Regions from separate parts of the Solibacillus sp. FSL H8-0538 genome, predicted to be linked through region 1. Evidence: predicted binding sites of a transcription regulator. Region 1 holds the regulator's gene; the other holds the start of a gene.
What was found. Region 1 encodes LexA, which represses DNA repair genes until DNA is damaged. Its sites were predicted from a motif close to CGAACATATGTTCG; they were not measured.
Positions count from the first base shown of each region.

Region 1 (4,146 bases):
TGTTATAAGTAGCTGCAAGGTGACGCTCTGCCATTGCCATACCGACAGACATGGCAATCCCTTGACCAAGTGGACCCGTTGTTGCTTCCACCCCTACAGTGTGCCCATACTCTGGGTGACCTGGTGTTTTTGAATCCCATTGACGGAAGTTTTTAATCTCTTCCATCTCTAAACCATAACCACCTAAATGTAATAGGCTATATAAAAGCATCGAACCATGACCTGCTGAAAGTACGAAACGATCGCGGTTAAACCACTTAGGGTTTTGTGGGTTGTGGCGTAATTGTTTTGTCCATAAAGTATAAGCCATAGGAGCGGCACCCATTGGCAGTCCAGGGTGACCAGAGTTTGCTTTTTCGATTGCATCAATTGATAAAGTACGGATAGCGTTAATTGCTAATTGATCCACGTGTTGTGTCATTTTGTGACATCCTTTCTCGTGCTATATATTGTTCTTAATACAGTTTAGTCAAGTTTGTACAAGAAAACAATGCTTTCCTTTAACGTTTTGCTAAATATGTCATACTTAATTAAAAATGTGCCATATTAATCGAAATTTTAATAAAAACCTCTATTGGAGTTATTGGCTGTGGTAGCTTCCGTGTTTGACACACATCGTGCTACGGCTAAGGTTTTTGCTACGACGAAGCACTTTTCATTGTTCATTATTAAAAGCAAAAACAGATTATCGCGCGGAGCCCTTAGTTTAATAACTGATTTTTTTGCGCTTTTACTTGCTTTACTTTCTCCGGCGTTACATCATTGCCTTTTTCGTCGACTACTTTAACGTGCTCGATTGTGTCACGCATCGTTGTACGGAAAACATCTAAATATTCTTTGCGCAGCGCTGTACGCTCTTTTGCTAGTTCTTCTGTTAATTTACCTTCTTTAGCTAATTTCGAAAGTTCATTAATACGAGCAAGTTTTTCTTTTGATAACATATTTGTCTCACCTTTCATAATTGCAATAATACAAAGGTATGAGAAAAAGACTTGAAGTGCAAGTGTTTACTCTTCAAGTCTTTCAATATGCTCAGTGTATCTTCGGTGAATGGTCGCTTTACTGACTTGATAGCCGAGTCCTGATAGGGTGCTAGCGATTTCTAAAAATGTGAGGCCCTTTTGACGCAAATTGACGATCTCTTCAATTGGCACTTCAATTCGTTCACGGCCTTCTAAATTGCCACGGTTTTTTAAGTTTTCCTCGGGTTTGTAGCCGTTTTCTACAGCGCGTCTCATACCACGACGAATTTTTGCGTTGTGAAGTCTTCTTTGGTACTCCTCCACAACCGCTAAAATTTCTAGTAACATCGTATCCATTTCATTTAATGCTAATGGTCCCGCTTCATTTAATGAAAAAACGGTCACATCATTTTTTTGTAATAAATGAAGAACGGCCATTCGTGCATTCCCGCGCCCTAAACGCGTCTCGTCCTGCACAAATAACGCATGGATGGCATTTGCCTTCATATAATCCATCATATCAAGTAAGCCTTCGCGGTCTACATCATAGCCGCTTTGCTGATCCTTGAAGATGTTCACGACGTTATAGCCTAACTGTTTTGCGTAACGAGACAGTTCTTCTTCTTGGCGTACTAACGATGACTCTTGGGTTTGTTTTTCTGTACTGACACGGCAATATAATACAGCCTCATTATTGTTTTTCATTATTTCTCACTCGCTACTTTTACTGAATGGTGTTCGTCAGGACTGGATTGCTGAACGATATATTGTGATTCCTTTTCTACTGGAACAGATAAAGACTGCCCAATGACTATATGTTCACTCGTCAGATGATTTTCTTTTGTAACATAACTAATCCAATCTTGCTTTGTCATTTTACCACGATATTGATCGGCTAACGACCATAAAGTGTCACCGTGTTCGATTTCAATTTGTTCGTATTGTGCTATATGTTCGTCTGTCACTAAGATGTATGTAATAAAAACAATAGAAAACGCTAAAAACATTGATACTACGCTATTTTCTTGCAACCACTTCATCAAATTCGACCCCTTTAGAATGTTTGTTCGGAATGTATGTTCTCATAATAAAGCGAACACATGTTTTTGTCAACACTTTTCTCGAACCTATGTTTGCTTTTGTGTTCGCATACTGTTATACTATTATTAATAAAATTAGACTACATAGATTAGAGAGGTGAGCAAGTTGACAAAAGTATCAAAACGACAAGAAGCGATTCTAGCTTTTATAAAAGAGGAAGTTCGTTCAAAAGGTTATCCGCCATCAGTTCGTGAAATCGGTGAAGCTGTAGGTCTTGCCTCAAGTTCAACTGTCCACGGGCATTTAGCTCGTTTAGAAAGTAAAGGTCTTATTCGTCGCGACCCTACAAAGCCCCGCGCAATTGAAATATTAGATCAGGATGAAAGTTCAGTACCAAAGCAAGGCGTTATCCATGTCCCATTAATCGGGAAAGTAACTGCCGGGGTACCGATTTCTGCAATCGAGGATATTCAGGAGTATTTTCCACTACCGGATACGTATGGTAGCTCAGAGGATGAATTATTCATGCTTGAGGTTATGGGAGAATCAATGATTGAGGCTGGAATTTTAGACGGTGACTATGTAATCGTGAAAAAAAGTTCTACAGCAAACAACGGTGAGATTGTTGTTGCAATGACTGAGGATGATGAAGCAACGGTAAAACGTTTCTACAAAGAAAAAACGCATTTCCGTCTGCAACCAGAAAACTCTTCAATGGACCCGATTTTAGTAAACCAAGTAACGATTTTAGGTAAAGTAGTCGGCTTATACCGCCGCGTTCATTAATAAAAAGATTGGTGCATTTGCGCCGGTTAACACCCGATAAGCGCTGGCCGACCTCAAGTGTGTGCGCGAATGCCTAGATAGCGTTAAAAAGCAGGCAAATCCATTTACGGATTTGCCTGCTTTTATTTTTTTGATGCCTCTATAAAGCTACTAAATAACTTTTGAGCTAATTCATTCCCTGTTGCTGCTAACTCCTCAGGATGCCACTGTACGCTAATGCAATATGGGTGGTCCTTATGCTCAATGGCCTCATTCACACCATCTAAAGCAACCGCTGCTTCAACCAAACCTTCACCTAATTCATCAACAGCTTGGTGGTGAAATGAATTCGTACGGATTGTCGATTCCCCAAAAATTTCTCTAAGTTTCTCTCCTGTTACTTTAACAGAATGCGTTAGTTCCTGGCGCCCAGATAATTGTCGATGCGCATGCACATTTTCTAGCTGCGAATTAATATCCTGAATGAGCGTGCCTCCAAAAGCGACGTTTAGTACTTGATGACCACGACAAACCCCAAAAATCGGCATTTGCTTTTCAAAAGCAGCCTTTACTATGCGAATATCGCTAGCATCACGCTGTATAAAAAACACTCCTAGCTTCGGGTGCGGTTCCTGTCCGAACAAATAAGGGTCAATATCATGCCCGCCAATTAGCAGTAGTCCATCAATTTTATCTAAAATGCGCCCTACATCTGCTTCGTTAATGAGCGGTAAACAAAATGGAATGCCTCCTGCCTGTTCAATCGATTTGACATAGGCATTATTTATTTCAAATTTTCCGTCTCCCGTATGCATCGTGACACCGATTATCGGCTTCATAATACCACCTCTTTTTTATGATTATTACCTCTATGTTAGTTCAACACCGTATCTTGGGGTTGATTTTCGTTCTGGCTGGACGCTTTCCAGGGGGCGTTCGATGAGCCGCTTCCCTCGCTACGCTCAGTCCAGGGTCTCATCTAGAACGCTAATCCCCTAGGAGTCGCCAGCCGCCACTCCAATCAACAATCATTCTACTTTTATTGTCATCCCCGACTTTTGGTGATGAGCCTCTACATTACTACTATAACAATATATACCACATGAAATATAGAATTAAATCGGTAATCTATTAATAATAAGCACAAGCGCACGTTAATAATTTGGTTTTTAACTTCAACTTGCAGAGGAACCATTTCTATATTGCTCCTCATAAAGGAAATAACTAAATTATTTACTAAAAGGCCATGTAAAAATTCCTGTGTCGCCATGACAGATGATTTTTTACAGCTAATTAATTTTCATTATTGTTTTTCTAGTGGTGATTTAAAAATCCCCTTTATTATCTCATTAGAAAGGAAATTTTCTCACCCTGTTTT
Region 1 covers NZ_JBBOPI010000001.1:1,190,828-1,194,973, reverse strand. The annotation lists gene tkt (transketolase) at 1-421, opposite strand, end outside; gene MHH87_RS05470 (DUF896 domain-containing protein) at 702-941, opposite strand; gene MHH87_RS05465 (YneB family resolvase-like protein) at 1,008-1,667, opposite strand; gene yneA (cell division suppressor protein YneA) at 1,667-2,002, opposite strand; gene lexA (transcriptional repressor LexA) at 2,169-2,789, shown strand; gene MHH87_RS05450 (gamma-glutamyl-gamma-aminobutyrate hydrolase family protein) at 2,912-3,607, opposite strand.

Region 2 (4,146 bases), 690 kb from region 1:
GGCGGCTTTCGTATGTTGTCCGTAAAGCTTCAACACAGTCCTGTTCCGCATTTAATGCCACTGCTGCAGCATGTTGCACAGCGGGGAACTGGTTACAAAATAGATGATCTTGAATGATATTGATTGCTTCAATTATTTTGGCATTGCCGACAGCAAAACCAATGCGCCAGCCTGCCATATTATATGATTTTGATAATGTATACAGCTCGATGCCGACATCTTTTGCACCGGCCGCTTGTAAGAAGCTCGGAGGACGAACGCCGTCAAAGCCGATTGCACCGTACGCAAAGTCATGCGCAACGGCAATATTATTTTCCTTCGCAAACGCTACTGTGTCTTCAAAAAAAGCTAAATCTGCTGTGCCCCCAGTTGGATTGTTCGGATAGTTTATGTACATCAATTTTGCTCGCTCGCGTACTTCTGGAGAAAGTACCTTGTAATCTGGTAAAAATGCATTCGCCTCTTCAAGCGGCATCGTATCAAATTTCACGTCTGCAAGTGCAACTCCTGATAAATAATCCGGATAACCTGGGTCTGGCAACAGCATATAATCGCCAGGATTTAAAATTGCCATTGGTAGCTCTACTAAACCAATTTTTGTTCCGCCTAAAATCGCTATTTCTGTGTTCGGATCAATATCCACGCTGTATTCACGTTTGTAAAAATCAGCGGCTGCCTGTTTAATTTCTGGGATACCGCGGAACGGAGAATATTTATGCGTTTGCGGATCCATCACTGCATGCTGCAGGGCTTCAACAATATGACCTGGTGTTGGTTGATCAGGATTGCCTTGCCCTAGATTAATAATATCGCGTCCTTCCGCAAGCGCTGCATTTACTTTTCCAACGAGTGCAGCAAAAAATTGCGGAGGGAGTTGCTGTAGTTTTTTCGAAAATTCCATGTACATTCACCTTTTTCAGAATATAATAAAAATAGTACTGTTATGGTAGTCTTTTTTTAGCGAATAGTAAAGTGTATTTTTAGGTTATCCGCATAAGAAAGTATAACTTTTGGAGATGTCTAGGCATTCGCGCTTTTGCTAAGAGGTCGTTTTAATTCCTTGGGTGTAAACGGGTGCGAATGCGCTTTTTTAGTAGATAAGAAAGTATAACTTTCTTATCTACATAAGTAAGGACATCATCTCGCCCTCTATTGGGCGAGATGTGTCTTTCTAAATAAAAATGTCTAGAGGTGGGGTTCTAATGAAAATCGGATGTATCCAATTAAATGTAGGTTTTGGAAAAGTAGAAGAAAATTATGCGCGCGCAGAGAAATTTATTCGCGAGGCGGCGGCAGGTGGAGCAGAAATCATCGTACTACCTGAAATGTGGAATACCGGCTATGCACTTGAAAAATTAGGGGAGCTTGCAGATGTGAACGGTGAGCGCACGCAAAAATTTTTAAGTGAACTGGCACGCGAATTACACGTACATATTGTTGGCGGTTCTGTTTCAGTGAAGCGCGGCGATAAATTTTACAATACGATGTACACGTTTAATCGCACAGGCGAGCTAGTCGGCGAATATAGCAAGGCGCATTTGTTCCGCTTAATGGACGAGCATTTGTATTTGGAGGCGGGGGATGCAATGAACCGCTTCCAGCTTGACGATATTGAAGCAGCGGGTGTGATTTGCTACGACATTCGTTTCCCGGAATGGCTACGCTCGCATGCACTGGATGGCGCGAAGGTATTATTTATTCCCGCACAGTGGCCAACACCCCGTATTGATCACTGGAAAACGCTATTACAAGCGCGTGCCATTGAAAATCAGTGCTTCGTTATTGCGGTAAATCGCATTGCGAGTAAGGTAGAAAACTTTAACGGGCAGTCGATGATTATTGAGCCGTGGGGCGAGGTCTTATGGACAGGCGCTGATGATGAGGAGTTAGCCATTATCGACGTTGATTTTTCAATTGTTGATGAAGTGCGCAGCCGCATCCCAGTATATGATGACCGTCGCCCGGGATTATATGAAGAAGTAGTAAAACAATCAGTTCGTAAATAATTTAGAGAGACAAAGTCGGAGCAATTCGATTTTGTCTTTTTTAGTGGATAAGAAAGTATAACTTTCCCATCCACATAAGTAAGGACATCAACTCACCCTATTTTGGGCGAGTTGTGTCTTTCTAATCGTTAAGGAAATTATCAAATTTCGCCTTGTGGATACCATTTAAATAAGTAAATGCAACGCCCAGGCGAAAGCGCTAGCCTCTCGAAGTCGCGGTCTGTCCTCGGGCGAAAAGCGCCTTCACTTTGGATTCTCTAGCGCTTTTGTTACTTCTCGCCCCAAAGTGCGGCTATTCGCTAAAAATTCCCACTTGCCGTCTTAAGCGTCTCATTTTAAAATAGGAACAAATGTTCTGTTGTTGGGTATCATATAGTAGAAAGAGGTGAGACTATGTATGAAAATGCTCCGAATCGTTCCGTTATTTGTATTGATATGCGCTGCTTTTACGCCAGCTGCATAGGGCTTCTTGAAAATTTAGATGTGATGAAGGTGCCGATTGCTGTTGTGGGGAACTTTAGCCAAAAGGGAAGTGTTGTGCTCGCTGCGTCTCCACCGATGAAGGAGCGCTTTCACATTAAAACAGGCTCCCGCTATTATGAAATTCCGAAGCATCCAGACATTCGTTTATTTGAGCCGAAAATGGAGTTTTTCGTTAAAATTTCGATGGAGATTACGCGGCTCTTAAATGATTTTGTACCGAAAGAGGCGATTCATGTGTATAGCGTGGATGAAAGCTTTGTCGATTTAACCGGTACTGAAAAATTATGGGGACCACCTGAGGAAACGGCGAAGTATATGCAACAGCGCATTTACGATCAGTTTCAAATTCCGAGTGCAATCGGGATGGGACCGAATATGCTCATGGCAAAGCTTGCTCTTGATATTGAAGCGAAAAAAACAGACTTTGCGAAGTGGACGTATGCAGACGTACCAACAAAGCTCTGGCCTATATCACCACTAAGTGACATGTGGGGCATCGGCAGGAGAACGGAGCGCACACTAAATAATATGGGGATTTTCTCGGTAAAGGATCTCGCGCATACAGACTTAAAAACGCTCGAGAAACGCTTTGGCATTATGGGCAACCAACTGTATTACCATGCGTGGGGCATTGATTATTCAAAAATGGGCGCGCCCATTATGCAGGGGCAAATTAGCTACGGCAAAGGACAAATGCTAATGCGTGATTACCGCAGCCGAAAAGAAATTTTAACGGTTATTTTAGAGATGTGTGAGGATGTAGCAAGACGTGCGCGCGAGGCACAGCAAATCGGCCGCACAATTTCTCTTGGACTTGGCTACAGCAAAGATGCATTTGGCGGGGGCTTCCACCATTCACGGACGATTTACGAGCCGACGAACGATACGATGAAAATTTACAAAGTGTGTGAGCGACTACTCGATGAATTTTATGCTGAACGACCAGCACGTCAGCTATCGATTGCACTGACAAACTTAGAAAGTGAACATTCAATGCAGCTGAGCCTTTTTGATGATCAAAAATGGAGGAAGCGAAAACTTGGTGCGGCGATGGATAAAATTCGTACGAAATATGGCTCGACGTCAATTTTGCGTGCAGTGTCATATACAGAGGCGGGAACAGCGCTCTCTCGCTCCGCATTACTAGGAGGACATAAAAAATAGTGGCAGGTGGAGAAGATGAACCGAGATCGAGGAACAATCAAATGGAATGCAATGATGCTGCCAGAGCATGTGAAGCTACTTCGTGAATGGCAGAGTGAGGATAAGCTCGTTGAAAAACCAGAACTCGATGAATGGGCGCTGCAGGAACTGAGCGAGCAATTAACACATGCATATGAAAATGCGCTCCAAGTTGAAATGAAAATATGGGAGACGACAGCGATTTATAAGGTGCGCGGCAAAATTGATAAAATCCAGTCAGAAAAGCAACAACTACGACTAGAGGACGGGCGCACATTCAGTTTTCATCGAATTTGCGGTGCCGCATTGGCTGACTAAATAAGTGTTTATGTTATAGATTAAATACGAACAGCACTTACTGAAAATGGTTACTAGCTTTGTGCAGAACGATTACAATGTATATGCATATAATAATTGTAAAGATGTGCGGAGTCGAAAAAATGAAAGAACGGCGATTAAAATTATATTACAGTAG
Region 2 covers NZ_JBBOPI010000001.1:496,230-500,375, forward strand. The annotation lists gene MHH87_RS02325 (pyridoxal phosphate-dependent aminotransferase) at 1-901, opposite strand, end outside; gene MHH87_RS02330 (carbon-nitrogen family hydrolase) at 1,203-2,006, shown strand; gene MHH87_RS02335 (Y-family DNA polymerase) at 2,400-3,653, shown strand; gene MHH87_RS02340 (YolD-like family protein) at 3,669-3,989, shown strand.
Region 2: the regulator LexA is predicted to act here: its motif matches at 2,350-2,363, upstream of MHH87_RS02335 (Y-family DNA polymerase).